2 regions of the Streptomyces sp. NPDC058257 genome follow, and region 2 is predicted to be linked to the other one. Evidence: riboswitches for the same ligand, from Rfam matches in the RefSeq annotation. Region 2 holds a riboswitch; the other holds the start of a gene.
The links. Region 2 has a riboswitch for cyclic di-AMP ahead of ACFVXC_RS37575 (M23 family metallopeptidase). Riboswitches for the same ligand answer to the same signal wherever they lie in the genome.
Positions count from the first base shown of each region.

Region 1: another riboswitch for cyclic di-AMP. It lies ahead of ACFVXC_RS11980 (NlpC/P60 family protein); the one in region 2 lies ahead of ACFVXC_RS37575 (M23 family metallopeptidase).

Region 1 is NZ_JBHVXJ010000003.1:653,761-660,808, reverse strand. Features, by position in the region: gene ACFVXC_RS11990 (NlpC/P60 family protein) at 1-409, opposite strand, end outside; gene ACFVXC_RS11985 (hypothetical protein) at 728-1,081, shown strand; gene ACFVXC_RS11980 (NlpC/P60 family protein) at 1,158-2,354, opposite strand; cyclic di-AMP (ydaO/yuaA leader) riboswitch at 2,362-2,519, opposite strand; gene ACFVXC_RS11975 (ATP-dependent DNA helicase) at 2,777-5,359, shown strand; gene ACFVXC_RS11970 (peptidoglycan DD-metalloendopeptidase family protein) at 5,380-7,048, opposite strand, start outside.
Region 2 is NZ_JBHVXJ010000025.1:98,487-105,534, forward strand. Features, by position in the region: gene ACFVXC_RS37560 (PLP-dependent cysteine synthase family protein) at 1-635, shown strand, start outside; gene ACFVXC_RS37565 (MFS transporter) at 632-1,888, shown strand; gene ACFVXC_RS37570 (PP2C family protein-serine/threonine phosphatase) at 2,052-3,419, shown strand; cyclic di-AMP (ydaO/yuaA leader) riboswitch at 3,641-3,787, shown strand; gene ACFVXC_RS37575 (M23 family metallopeptidase) at 3,799-4,890, shown strand; gene ACFVXC_RS37580 (aldo/keto reductase) at 5,064-6,008, shown strand; gene ACFVXC_RS37585 (PrsW family intramembrane metalloprotease) at 6,005-7,048, opposite strand, start outside.

The sequences.
Region 1 (7,048 bases), on a different contig from region 2:
CGAGCGCGGCACGCTCGAGGTACTGGTCGGGGTCGGAGGAGAGCGCGAGCCGGACGGCCGGGTCGATGCCACCGGTGCGGTACTGCGCGGCGGCGATGGCACCGAGGCCTTCGCGCGCCGAGTTGAGCTTCTCCGTCTTGCGGGCCGCTTCGTCGCGCAGCTCGCCCAGGGACTTCTCGGCGCTCTCGGCCTTCTCCTTGGCGCCGTTGTACTTCTCTGTGGCGACCTCGGCCTCGCGGTAGAGCGCGTCGACCTTGGATTTCACCGCGGCCGGGGTGAGCCGTGGATCCGCGTGTCCTGTGCCGTCGAAGACGATGGCGGTGGCGGCCCCGGCGAGGGCGATGGTGGCGGCGGTACGGGCCGTATGGCCACTGAGCGAGCGCTGTTTGGGCTTGCGGTGCGCTGCCACGTAGGGGGCTCCTTAAGGTTCCGGCGGCGGCCCACACAGGGGGAGCGGACCGCCGCCGGATTCTCGGCGGTGGTGTCCGACTGCCGCCCCTGTTCGGAGCGGCGGTGGGGAGCCGGACACCTGACGAAGGACGCTAAACCTGACCGTCACGGGATGGTGACGGAATGTGCGCAACTGGCTGAAGTGTGCCGCCGGTGACCGAATGTGGCTGTGCGATCGGCCGGACCGGGCGCCCTTCCCTTAGGCGTGTGACCGATGCGGCGCTTGGGGCCCACCTGGCTACGGAGTGGTGATACGGCCCCGGCTAGGCTCCGGCTCATGGACGTTCTCACCCACCTCTTCGTCGGCCTGCACATCATCGGCATCGCCTCCCTCCTGGGCGGCTTCCTCACTCAGATGAAGCAGATGGGCGAGGGCGCGGCCCGCTTCAACCCGGCGATGCTGCACGGCGCGCTGACGATGCTGGTCACGGGCGTCGTCCTGGTGGGTCTCAACCAGGCGGACGACAACCCGGTCAACAACCTCAAGATCGGCATCAAGATGGCCGTGCTGATCGTGATCCTCGCGCTGGTCTACGTGAAGCGGGACGAGGAGAAGGTGGACAAGGGGATGTTCGGCGCCGTCGGCCTTCTGACCGTCGCGAACATCTTCATCGCGGTGCTGTGGACCTGATCCCGCCCCCCACTCACGGAGAACGGCCCTCCACGCGCGCGTGGAGGGCCGTCTTCTCGTGAGCGGGGGGCGGTGGTTACGCGGGCCGTACCACGCTGTGGATCGGCATGTAGTAGATCGACTCGGTGCGGACGTTCGCACCCGGCTTCGGGGCGTGGATCATCTTGCCGTTGCCGATGTAGATACCTACGTGGCTGATGTCGTCGTAGAAGAAGACCAGGTCACCGGGCTTGGCGTCGGCGGTCTTCACGGTCGTGCCGACCTTGACCTGGTCCCAGGTCGTGCGCGGCAGGGAGATCCCCGCGGCCTTCCACGCGTCCTGGGTGAGGCCGGAGCAGTCGTAGGAGTCGGGTCCTGTGGCGCCCCATACGTACGGTTTGCCGATCTGTGCCTCGGCGAAGTTGATGACCTTCGCTGCCTTCGCCGCGTACCCGCTGTCCGTGTTGCCGGAGCCGGAGCCCGAACCCGCGTCGGAACCGGAACCGGAGCCGGAACCGGTGTCCGGGGTCTCCTTGTTCTTCTCGCGTTCCTTCGCCGCGGCCTCTTCCGCCGCCTTGCGCTTGGCCTCCGCCTCCCGCTTGCGGGCCAGCTCGGCGGCCTTGCGCTTGGCCGCTTCTTCCTTCTTCTTCTCGATCGCCGCGAGCCGCGCCTTCTCCTCGGCCGTCAGCTTCGAGAGCATCGTGCGCGCCTGGCCCAGCTTCTTCTGGACGGTTCGCTTGCTCGTCTTGAGGTCGTCCCGCGAGTCGCTCAGCGTCTGAAGGCTCTTGGTGGCCTTCGTGCGCTGCTTCGTCGCCGCGGCCTGTTTCGTCTGGTAGTCGTCGACCGCCTTCTTCTGGCGCGCGGTCAGCCGGTCCGACAGATGGTTCTGGTCGAAGTACCCCTGCGGGTCGTCGGCGAGCATCATCGTGGCGGTCTCGGAGACGGCGCCGGTGCGGTACTGCGCCGCGGCGAACGCGCCCAGCTCCTGGCGGGCCTCGTTCAGCTTGTCGGTGCGCTGGGCCACATCGTCGAGAAGGGTGTCGACCTTCTCGCGCTGCTTGTCGGTGCGCTCCTTGGCCGAGTTGTACTTCTGTGTGGCCACACCCGCCTGGTGGTAGAGGTCGTCGACCTTCTTCTGGACCTCTTCGAGGCTGGGCTTCTGTGGTGCGGACGGTGCCGCCTGCGCGCTCTGTGACAGCAGGGCCACGGAGGTGAGGGCGGCCGTCGTGATGCCGATGGCGGGGGTGACGCGTAGGCCGGCAATGCGGGTCCGCGGCTTGCGGTGCGACGCCAAGGGAGGCGACTCCTTCCGTAGACCGCCTACCGGGTTAGCTGTCGGGTTCGGGCGGGTGGTTCCGGAAGGTTGCCCTACAGTCCCGTACTTCGTACGGGACCGATTCACCCCAAGTTCATCGTGGGTCCCCGGCTCCGAGGAGATCGAACTCGGCGGAGGCCACTCGTTCCCGGCGGGGTTCGCCGGTGGGAGTACGAGCAGCCCACGCAGCACGCTAGCCAACTCGTGTGGCTCGTGTGAAGGTTGATGTTCGATATGCCCGATACGTTTTCGTGACTTTACGAGGCTCTTGACGCGGACACGTCTTGCCGTGGCGGAGAGTGATCGGCCGCGGGCGGGGCGTAGGCGAGTGGACGTTCGTGAGTGGACGTGGCCGGAACCCGGAGCGGGTTGTCAGTGGGGCCGCCTAGACTCGGGAGGCGATGAGCAGCCTCTTTGATGACAGCTTCCTGGCGGACCTCAAGCCCTCGCGGGCTTCGGAGGAAGAGCCCCCGCCGCCGCCCGAGGACAGTGCTCCGGAGTCCGTTCCGGATGATCTGTTCGACGGGAAGTTCGACGCGCCCGCACCCCGGGACGCGCACTACCGCGACGGCGCCCCACGCCCCGTGCTGGACCCGGCGGCCCTGCTCGACGGTCTTAACGAGAACCAGCGCGCGGCCGTCGTGCACGCGGACTCCCCGCTGCTCATCGTCGCGGGCGCGGGCTCCGGCAAGACCCGGGTCCTCACGCACCGCATCGCGTATCTCCTGGCGGAGCGGCACGTGCACCCGGGGCAGATCCTGGCGATCACGTTCACGAACAAGGCCGCGGGCGAGATGAAGGAGCGCGTCGAGCAGCTCGTCGGGCCGCGGGCCAACGCGATGTGGGTGTCGACCTTCCACAGCGCGTGCGTGCGCATACTGCGCCGCGAGTCGAAGACGATCGGTTTCACCTCCTCCTTCTCGATCTACGATGCCGCCGACTCCAAGCGCCTGATGGCCCTGGTCTGCCGTGACCTGGACATCGACCCGAAGAAGTTCCCGCCGAAGTCCTTCAGCGCCAAGATCTCGAACCTGAAGAACGAACTGATCGACGAGGAGACCTTCGCAGGACAGGCCGCCGACGGCTTCGAGAAGACGCTCGCCCAGGCATACGCGATGTACCAGTCGCGGCTGCGCGAGGCGAACGCCCTCGACTTCGACGACCTGATCATGACGACGGTCAATATGTTCCGCGCGTTCCCGGACGTCGCCGAGCACTACCGCCGCCGCTTCCGGCACGTGATGGTCGACGAGTACCAGGACACCAACCACGCCCAGTACGCCCTCGTGCGCGAGCTGGTCGGCCCCTCCGGAGGCGAGGGGGACGACCCCGCCGAGCTGTGCGTCGTGGGTGACGCGGACCAGTCGATCTACGCCTTCCGCGGCGCCACGATCCGCAACATCCTCCAGTTCGAGGAGGACTACCCGAACGCGACGACGATCCTCCTGGAGCAGAACTACCGCTCCTCGCAGACGATCCTGACCGCGGCCAACGCCGTCATCGAACGCAACGAAAGCCGTCGCCCCAAGAATCTGTGGACCAACGCGGGCGCGGGCGCGGGCATCACCGGCTATGTCGCCGACACCGAGCACGACGAGGCACAGTTCGTCGCCGACGAGATCGACCGGCTCACCGACGCGGGCGACGCGAAGGCGGGCGACGTCGCGATCTTCTACCGGACGAACGCACAGTCCCGTGTCTTCGAAGAGATCTTCATCCGCGTCGGCCTGCCCTACAAGGTCGTCGGAGGCGTCCGCTTCTACGAGCGCAAGGAGGTCCGGGACGTCCTCGCGTATCTGCGGGTGCTCGCCAACCCGGAGGACTCCGTACCGCTGCGGCGCATTCTCAACGTACCCAAGCGGGGCATCGGCGATCGCGCGGAGGCGATGATCGACGCGCTCTCGCAGCGCGAGAAGATCTCCTTCCCGAAGGCGCTGCAGCGTGTCGACGAGGCGTACGGAATGGCGGCCCGCTCGGCGAACGCCGTCAAGCGCTTCAACGCGCTGATGGAGGAACTGCGGACCATCGTCGAGTCCGGTGCGGGCCCTGCCGTCGTCCTGGAGGCCGTGCTCGAACGGACCGGGTATCTCGCCGAGTTGCAGGCCTCGACCGACCCGCAGGACGAGACGCGCATCGAGAACCTCCAGGAACTCGCCGCCGTGGCACTTGAGTTCGAACACGACAGCGGTGGCGGCAGCGAGGATGGCGAAGACGGCGAAGGGGAGGCCGGAGGAGCGGCCGAAGGGGCGGCTGAGGACGAGGCTGAGGACGAGGCCGAGGGCGGAACCGGCGGCGCGGAAGAAGACGCGGGCGCGGGCACAAGCGTGTCGGGCACGCTCTCCGAGTTCCTCGAGCGGGTCGCGCTCGTCGCCGACTCGGACCAGATTCCCGACGAGGAGGACGACGGCTCCGGAGTCATCACGCTGATGACGCTGCACACAGCCAAGGGCCTCGAATTCCCGGTCGTCTTCCTGACCGGCATGGAGGACGGCGTCTTCCCGCACATGCGCTCCCTCGGCCAGGTCAAGGAGCTGGAGGAGGAGCGCCGCCTCGCGTACGTGGGCATCACGCGCGCGCGTGAACGGCTCTATCTGACGCGGGCCTCGATGCGCAGCGCCTGGGGGCAGCCCTCGTACAACCCTCCGTCGCGTTTCCTGGAGGAGATCCCGGAGGTCCACCTGGACTGGAAGCGGAAGGGTTCCGTAGGCGCGCCCGCTTCCTCAGGTCCCGCGGCCGGAATCGCCTCTTCCTTGTCGTCGTCGCGCTCGCGCACCGGGGGAGCGCAGGGTTTCGCCACGCGCCGCGCCTCGGAGAAGCCGGTGGTCGCGCTGGCGATCGGGGACCGGGTCACGCACGACCAGTTCGGCCTCGGGACCGTGGTCGGGGTGAAGGGCACGGGCGCGAACGCCGAGGCGACGGTGGACTTCGGAGAGCCCAAGCCGAAGCGGCTCCTGCTGCGGTACGCGCCGGTGGAGAAGCTGTAACGCGGGGGCGGCGGCCGGAGTTACGTCGGGTCGAGGTTGTGGCTGCGCAGCCACGGCAGCGGGTCGATCGCCGAGCCGCCGCCGGGGCGCACCTCGAAGTGCAGGTGCGGTCCCGTGGAGTTTCCGGAGTTTCCGGAGAAGGCGATAGGGTCGCCCGCCTTGACGGGGCCGCTGGAGACCTTGTGCGTGGAGAGGTGGCAGTACCACGTCTCCGTGCCGTCCTTGGCGGTCACGATCGCCATGTTGCCGTAGGCGCTGTTCCACTTCGTGGAGACGACGCCGTCGGTGGCGGCGAGCACCTCGGTGCCGTACGACACCGGGAAGTCGATCCCGGAGTGCGCGGACATCCAGTTGACGCCCGCCTGTCCGTAGTACGCGCTCAGACCGCGCTGCTTGACCGGCAGTGCGAACTTGGGGCGCAGACGCTCCTTGCGCGCGGCTTCCTCTACGGCTTTCTTCTCGGCGGCGACCTTCTCCGCCTTGAGGTCGATGCGCTCCTGGGTGCGGCTCGCGCGGTCGGCGAAGTCACCGGCGTCCGCCGAGAGGTTCGCCAACTGCGTGTCGAGCTTGTTGTTGGCGGCGGACGGCTGCACCGACGTGGGGTCCGGGGCCGATGCCGCCTGCGTCTCCTTGCCCTCGTCGCCTCCGAAGCCGCCCACGGAGGCGGCGGCGATACCGGCCACGCCCATCACGCAGGCGGACGGCACGGCGACGGTGAAGAGGGCGGAGCGCTTGGAGGGGGTGCGGCGGCGGGCCCGCGAGCGGGAGCCGTGCGAGCGGTCCATGACCGGCGGCTCGTCGGCACCGGCGGCGCCGTGACGGCTCGGCTCGACCGGACCGAGTGAATCGGCGGGAGCCTCGTCGGGCGTGAACTCGTGTTCAGCGGGACTCGGTTGGGCGTAGGCCCCGGAAGTCTGTGCCTCGGTGGCCTGTGCCGGGGAGGAGCAGGAATCGGAGGCGTAGGACCCGGTGTCGTAAGGCGAATGCTCGTACGTTTCGGGCGCCTCGTACGTGTCGGGCGCTCCGGGCGTGTCCTGGGCCTCGTACGTTCCGTGGGCCTCTTGCGTCCCGAGCGTCCCGTGTTCCTCCGGGATGCCGTACGTCTCGTGGGTCCCGGTGGCCCCGAACGTCATGTCCTGGGCGCCGGAGTTCCACGCGGTCGCGTCGTACGCGCCGGTGTCGAAGGCCTGCGTCTCCCACTGGCCGGTCTGCTGCGGCTGATTCCAGGCGCTCGCGTCCCGCCCCCAGACTCCGTCCGGGGGGACCCCCAGGGTGGTGTCGGGACCGGCCTGCGCCGGAATGTCGGCGGAGACGTGCTGATAACCGCCGGTCGACCACATGCCGGTGGTGTCGTAACCGCCGGTCTCGTACCCGCTGGTGTCGTACGCGGCCTGGTGTTGCGCGGCGTACGGGTCGTAGTTCAGCGTCTGCTGCGTCCCCGTCGTCGCCCACTGGCCGGTGTCGTACGAACTGCCGGGCATGTCGCCGAAGAGCGGGTCGGACGCGAAGCTTCCGGTGTCAGGACCGGCCGTCGCATAGCTGCCTGTGGTGTCGAAGCTTCCGGTGGAGTAGCCGTCGTAACCGGTATAGGCGCCGTGCTGAGTGCCCTGCTGGTCGTACGCCGCGTAGGGCGTGTAGTCGGCTGGTGCCGAGGCCGGGGGTGTTGAGCTCCCCGACGGGTGACGGTCG
Region 2 (7,048 bases):
CCGCTTACGGCGGGCTGGCCGCTGAACTCGTCGAGCAGCTGGGCCAGTTCGACGTGCTCGTCTGCGCGGTCGGGACCGGCGGGCACTCGGGCGGGATCGCGCGGGCGCTGCGGGGCGGGGCCCTGCCGGGTCTTGAGCTGGTGGGCGTGGACAGCGTCGCCTCCACGATCTTCGGGCTCGCCGCGGGGCCGCGGCTCATGCGGGGGCTCGGCTCCTCCATCCATCCGGGGAACGTCGACCACGACGCCTTCGACGAGGTCCACTGGGTCGGTCCTGCCGAAGCCGTGCACGCGGCCCGGCGGCTCGCGGCCCGGCAGTTCGCCACCGGGGGCTGGAGCGTGGGGGCGGTGGCGCTCGTGGCCGGCTGGCTGGCCCGGACGCGACCGCGCGGGACACGGATCGCCGCGGTCTTTCCCGACGGGCCGCAGCGGTACTTCGACACGGTGTTCAGCGATGAGTTCTGCGCGGGGCACGGCCTGTTGGGAGGGGGTGCGGTGGGTGCGGTGCCCTCAGCCCCGCAGGAGGTGGCCGGGCCGGGGGAGTGGGTGACCGGGTGGTCGCGGTGGTGTCCGCGGCGGCGGTCCCGGTGCGCGCTGGTGGGCGGGGTCGAGAGGGAGACGGGTGGCGTCCAGTGAGTCACGTCTGGCGCCGGGCGCGTGCGTTCGATCCGGCCGTGCGGCTCCTCTTCGTCAATCAGTTCACCATCAACCTCGGCTTCTACATGCTGATGCCCTACCTGGCGGCGCATCTGTCGGGCGGCCTCGGGCTCGCCGCCTGGGCGGTCGGACTGGTGCTCGGCGTGCGCAACCTCTCCCAGCAGGGCATGTTCCTGGTCGGCGGCGCGCTGGCCGACCGCCTCGGCTACAAGCCCCTGATCGTCGCGGGCTGCGCCCTGCGCACCATCGGCTTCGGCGCGCTCGCCTTCGCACAGACGCTGCCCGTCCTGATCGCCGCGTCGGTGGCGACCGGGCTCGCGGGGGCGCTGTTCAATCCGGCGGTACGGGCGTACGTCGCCGCCGATGCCGGGAACGAGGAGCGGCGCGTCGAGGCGTTCGCCCTGTTCAACGTCTTCTACCAGGGCGGAATCCTGCTCGGCCCGCTCGTCGGGCTCGCGCTCACGGGGATCGACTTCCGGGTGACGTGCGCGGTCGCGGCGGCGCTGTTCGCCGTGCTGTCGGCGGTGCAGGTGCTGCGGCTTCCCGTACGGCACCGGGCTGCCGTCGTGGAGGCGCAGGGGCAGGGACAGGAGCAGGAGCGAGGGCAGTGGCGGGTGGTGCTCGGCAACCGGTCCTTCTGGCTCTTCTCGCTCGCCATGACCGGGTCGTACGTCCTGTCCTTCCAGGTCTATCTCGCGCTGCCCTTGGAGGTGGCGCGCCTGGTGGGGGACGGCACCGCGGGAACCGTCGCGACGAGTGCGCTGTTCGTGGTCTCGGGGCTCGTCGCGCTTGCCGGGCAGCTGAGGATCACGGACCTGTGCCGGCGTACGTGGACGCGGCAGCAGTGTCTGGTCGCGGGGCTCGGGCTCCTCGGGGCGTCGTTCCTGCCGCCCGCGCTCGGCGGATCGGGGTACGTCGGGGTCGCGGGGCTGCTGGTGTGCGCGGCGGGACTCGCCGGGGCGACGGCCGTGCTCTACCCGTTCGAGATGGAGACGGTCGTCGCGCTGTCCGGCGGCCGGTGGGTGGCCACGCACTACGGCCTCTACAACACGGTGTGCGGCATCGGCATCACCGTGGGGAACCTCGCGACCGGCGCGCTCCTCGGCGCCACCCGGTCCGCGCCCGCTGTGCTGTGGCTCGGCCTCGCCGCCCTGGGCGCCACCTGCGCGCTCGCCCTGCGCGGCCTCTCCCGGACGGGCCGCCTCGCCCCGCAGCCGGCCGGGGCGCCCTGACCCGGGCTAACCCGGTCGGCCCAACACCGGTCGCCCCGCGCCGTCGCTCCGGGAACCCTGGACGAGCGTGGTCATGGATCTGGTCCTGGCCGCGGGATTCGGCAGGAGAAGACCGGTGGGGCAGCGAGGAGGAAGCGGCGGCCGAGGGGAGGGGGTGGCGGGCATGGGGTCGGGAGTGGGCGCGAGTGCGGGCACGAGCGGAGGGAAGCGTGCGGGCGGCGAGTCCGCGGGCCGAGGTCCCGGCAGCCAGGGTCCCGGCGGTCGAGGTCCCGGCAGCCGAGGTCCAGGCGGTCGAGGTCCCGGCAATCGGCCGCGCGGGGCTTCAGGCAAGAGCCCCACTGTCCGGCGCGAGCGGGCGTTCGTACGGGCGCTTCCCCTGCTGCTCATCGTCGTAGGGGTCGTCTACGACATCTCGACCCCGCCCGAATTCACCGCCGCGCCCCTCTTCACCGCCGCCCCGCTCATCGCCGCTCCCTTCTACTCGCTGCTCAGCACCACCGTCATCGGCCTCTGTGCCTCCGTCGCCGTGCTCGGCCTGCACTTCAAGGCCGACACCGGCTCCGAAGTCGATGCCGTCACCGAGGTGTTCACCGTGGTGACCGTCGCCGTGCTCGCCGTCCTCATCAACCGCGTCGTGCGCCGCGGCGACGAACAGCTCGCCTCCGCCCGTTCCATCGCCGAGGCCGCCCAGCGCGCCGTACTGCCGCAGCCGGATCCCCGGATCGGCGGGCTCGATGTCGCGGCGCGGTACGAGGCCGCGGAGGCCGACGCGTTCATCGGGGGTGATCTGTACGCCGTTCAGGACACCCCGCACGGCGTACGCGTCATCGTCGGCGACGTACGGGGCAAGGGAATGGGCGCGGTGGCGGCCGTCGCCGTCGTCATCGGGGCGTTCCGGGAGGCCGCCGAGCAGGAGACCACGCTGGAGGCGGTGGCGCAGCGCCTTGAGCGTGCGCTCGCGCGTGAGGGCACGCGGCGCGACGGGCTCGACGACTTCGAGGGGTTCACCACCGCCATCCTCGCGGAGATCCCGCACAGCGACGGTCTCGTACGCCTCATCAACCGCGGGCACCCGGGGCCACTGCTCCTGCGCGGCGACGGGCGGCTGTGCGTCCTGTCGGCGACCGAGCCCGCGCTGCCGCTCGGGATGGGCGAACTGGGTGCCTGGCCGGACCGCGCGGACGAGACGGAGTTCCCGCCGGGGGCGATGCTCCTGCTCCACACCGACGGGCTCTCCGAGGCGCGTGACAGCCGGGGCGAGTTCTACGATCCCGCCGCCCGGCTCGGCGGCCGGATCTTCCCGGGACCCAACGGCCCGGACACGCTCCTCGCCACGCTGACCGAGGAGGTGCGGCGGCACACCGGGGGCGGGACGACCGACGACATGGCGCTGCTCGCGGTGCGGCGGCCGTTGGCGACGGGTGACGCCGGAACTGATGCCACGAGAGCCGATGCCACGAGAACCGATGCCACAGGGACCGACGGCACAGGGACCGATGCCACAGGGCCCGATGTCACACGCCGTGACTGAAGGGCACCACTCCGCATAACAACTGACGTACCGTCAAGGAGATGTGAAGCTCCGGTGTGTGAAGAAGTGGGGTCAACTCGCCCCGTTCCGGCCACCAGTGTCCCGGTAAGTACCGGCCAGATCCGTTAACGATCAACTGGAACAGCTTGGAATACGACCCCGCTGTCTATTAACGTTCGATAACGCAGCGCGGTCGTCCCAACCGACACTCGAGTCGGCTCCGCGCGCACGCGCCTAATCCCGCAAGGGAGCCGGGGAACCACTAATTGGGGTGAATCGGTCATCTGTGCATCCGTGCCAGATGCTCGTAGGAGACCTTCCTGCTCCGAACCCGTCAGCTAACCCGGTAGGCGAGAAGGAAGGAAAGGAGTGCGCCCCGGTGGCGTCCAACCGCCCTGCCCCCCAAGGCACTTATGTACCGAATGATGATGATTTCGGCGGGTACGACGACAATTCCTGGGAGGAATGGAATCCCACCGAGGAGTCCGTCCGCCCGGTTCGCGGCAGGCACCGCGTCCACAAGCGGGGCGGTGGCGGGCTCGCCCGCAGCTCCACGGTTCTCGGCGTAGGCGTCATCGCCGCTGTCGGCGCGGGCGGCATCGCCACCGCGCAGGGCGGCAAGCCCCCGGTCTCCATAGAGATGCCGGACCTCTCGGCCGTCACGGACTCGCTGCCGGAGGCCAAGTCGCTCCCGGGCGTGGGGTCTTTGATATCCGACGGTTCCGATTCCTCCGACTCGGCCGCCGCGGAGAACGGCGTCGCGGTGGCCGCCGCGCCGCTGAGCGCCGCCGGTCTCAGCACCGCCGACACCGAGCAGGGCTCCACGGACGCGGGCGAGGCGCTGCGGGCCCGCATCATGGAGCAGGCCGAGAACCAGCAGGACCAGGCGGACGACGCGGTCCAGAAGGCGGCCGAGGAAGCCGCCGTCAAGCAGGCGGCCGCACAGGCCGCCGCCAAGCAGACCGCGGCCGAGAAGAAGATCGCCGCCGAGAAGGCCGCCGCGAAGAAGAAGGCCGAGGCGGAGGCCAAGAAGAAGGCCGAGGCGGAGCGCCTGGCCAAGCTCGCGAAGAGCTACACACTGCCCGTCGGCTCGTACACGCTCACCGGCACCTTCGGTCAGCCCGGCTCCATGTGGTCCTCCGGCTACCACACAGGCCTGGACTTCGCGGCTCCGACGGGTACGCCGATCAAGGCCATCCACTCCGGCACCATCAAGGAGGCCGGCTGGGCGGGGGCGTACGGCTACCGCACGGTCCTGGAGCTCGACGACGGCACCGAGCTGTGGTTCTGCCACCAGTCGTCGATGAGCGTCAGCGTCGGCCAGAAGGTCACCACCGGCGAGGTCATCGGCCGCGTCGGCGCGACCGGCAACGTGACGGGGGCCCACCTCCACCTGGAGGTCCACCCGGGCGGCGACTCGACCGGAGTGGACCCGGCGGCGTGGCTGCGCGGCAAGGGCCAGTCGCTCTGATCCGGTCGTTCTGATCCACCGCTCTGATCCGGTCACTCTGAAGCAGCCTCCGAACTCCGGCGGTCCTGGCGACAACCCCCCGACGTCAGGGCTGCCGGTTCGGCGTGCCCGCTCCGCTCCGATCTCGTGCCGCTGTACGGAATGCGACGCTCTGTAAGGGCGTTGTCTCCCTCATGACTTCTCTCCGCAGACTCGGCTCGTCCGACCTCGATGTCTTCCCGCTCGCCCTGGGCGGCAACGTCTTCGGCTGGACGGCCGACGAGGCGCGGTCCTTCTCCGTGCTCGACGCCTACACAGCCGCCGGCGGCAACTTCATCGACACCTCCGACGTCTACTCGGCCTGGGTGACCGGCAACAAGGGCGGCGAGTCCGAGCACGTCATCGGCGACTGGCTCGCCGCACGCGGCAACCGTTCCGATGTCGTGCTCGCCACGAAGGTCGGCGCCCACCCCGATTTCAAGGGTCTGTCCGCGGACACCATCAAGTCCGGTGCCGAGGAGTCGCTGCGCCGCCTGCGCACGGACTACATCGACCTCTACTACACGCACTACGACGACCCGACCGTCTCCGTGGAGGAGATCATCGGCGCGCTCGACGACCTGGTGACATCCGGCAAGGTCCGCGCCATCGCCGCCTCCAACGTGACCGCGGAGCGGCTCCAGGAGTTCCTCGACTTCTCCGACCGCGAGGGCCTCGCGCGCTACGCGGCCTTGCAGCCGCACTACAACCTCGTCTCGCGCGACACGTACGAGGGCTCGCTCCAGGAGGTCGCATCGCGCTCCGGCCTGGCCGCCGTCCCGTACTACGCGCTCGCCTCCGGCTTCCTGACCGGCAAGTACCGTCCGGGCACGCAGGTCGAGAGCGCGCGGGCCGCGGGCGCCGGCAAGTACCTGGAGACCGAGCGGGGCCGACGGGTGCTCGCCGCGCTCGACGAGGTCGCTCAGGCCCGCGGCGCCGAGGTCGCGACCGTGGCCCTGGCATGGCTCGCGGCTCAGCCGACGGTGGCGGCGCCGATCGCGTCGGCCCGTACGGTCGAGCAGCTGCCCGCGCTGCTCGCGGTGGGGGAGCTCGAACTGACGGAGGCCGAGGTGGCGACGCTCACGGTGGCTTCCGCCTAGCCGCGGTAGGGGTTGTACGCGGGGTAGGGCATGGCGGGCTGGGCGTACGGATATCCGTAGGGCGGTTGGTACGGCCGCGCGTATGACTGCGGGTACGGCTGCGGGTACCCGTACGGCTGCGGGTGCTGCGGGTACCCGTACGGCTGCGGCATCGGTACGAGCACCGGTGCCGTCGCGCGCGCGGCGTAGGCGAGTGCGGGCCGTGCCGCCTCGCGGCGCTCCCACAGCGCGTGCAGCAGCTCCCGCTCCCGTACGACGAAGTCGGCGCCCGCGCGGCCCCTCCGACCCCGGTGCCGCAGGAGCGCGAGGGAGGTCGCGTACGTCTCGTACTGGGCGACCGCGCGCGCCGCGGCCTTGCCCTGCGTGTACGAGGCGTAGTCGCGGGCGAGCGTGCGGGCGCGCATCGTGCCCAGCGCGTACGGCTCGGGCGCGGTGAGCCAGCCCGCGAGCGCGTACGCGGGCAGTTCCGCGCGCACGACGCGCAGGCCGCGCTGCCTGATCCAGATCACCAGCCAGGTGAGCAGGCCGAACGACGGCAGCATGAAGAGCGCATACACGGCGAAGAAGCCGTAGTCCCCGAAGCTCGCCGAGCCGTTCCACAGGGCGTGCAGGCCCATCGCCAGGAGGAGTCCGCCGACCGGGAGCAGGACGCGGCGCCAGTTCTGCCGGTCGGCGCTGAGCGCGGCGACGCCGAAGCCGATGCCGGTGAGCACGGTGAAGAGCGGGTGCGCGAAGGGCGACATCACGACGCGTACGAAGAAGGTCGCCGCGGTCACGGACGCGAGCCCGGTCCCGCCGTTGAGCTGGTCGGTGCCGAAGGCGCTGCCGAGATAGAGGATGTTCTCGGTGAACGCGAAGCCGGTGGCGGTCACTCCGGCGATCACCACGCCGTCGACGATGCCGGTGAACTCGCGTCTGCGGAAGAGGAAGACGAGCAGGACGGCCGCGGCTTTCGCGCTCTCTTCGACGATCGGCGCTATGACCGTCGCCCCGAGGTTGTCCGCGCTGGTGGGGTCGGCCGTGGCGGTGGCTATCCAGCG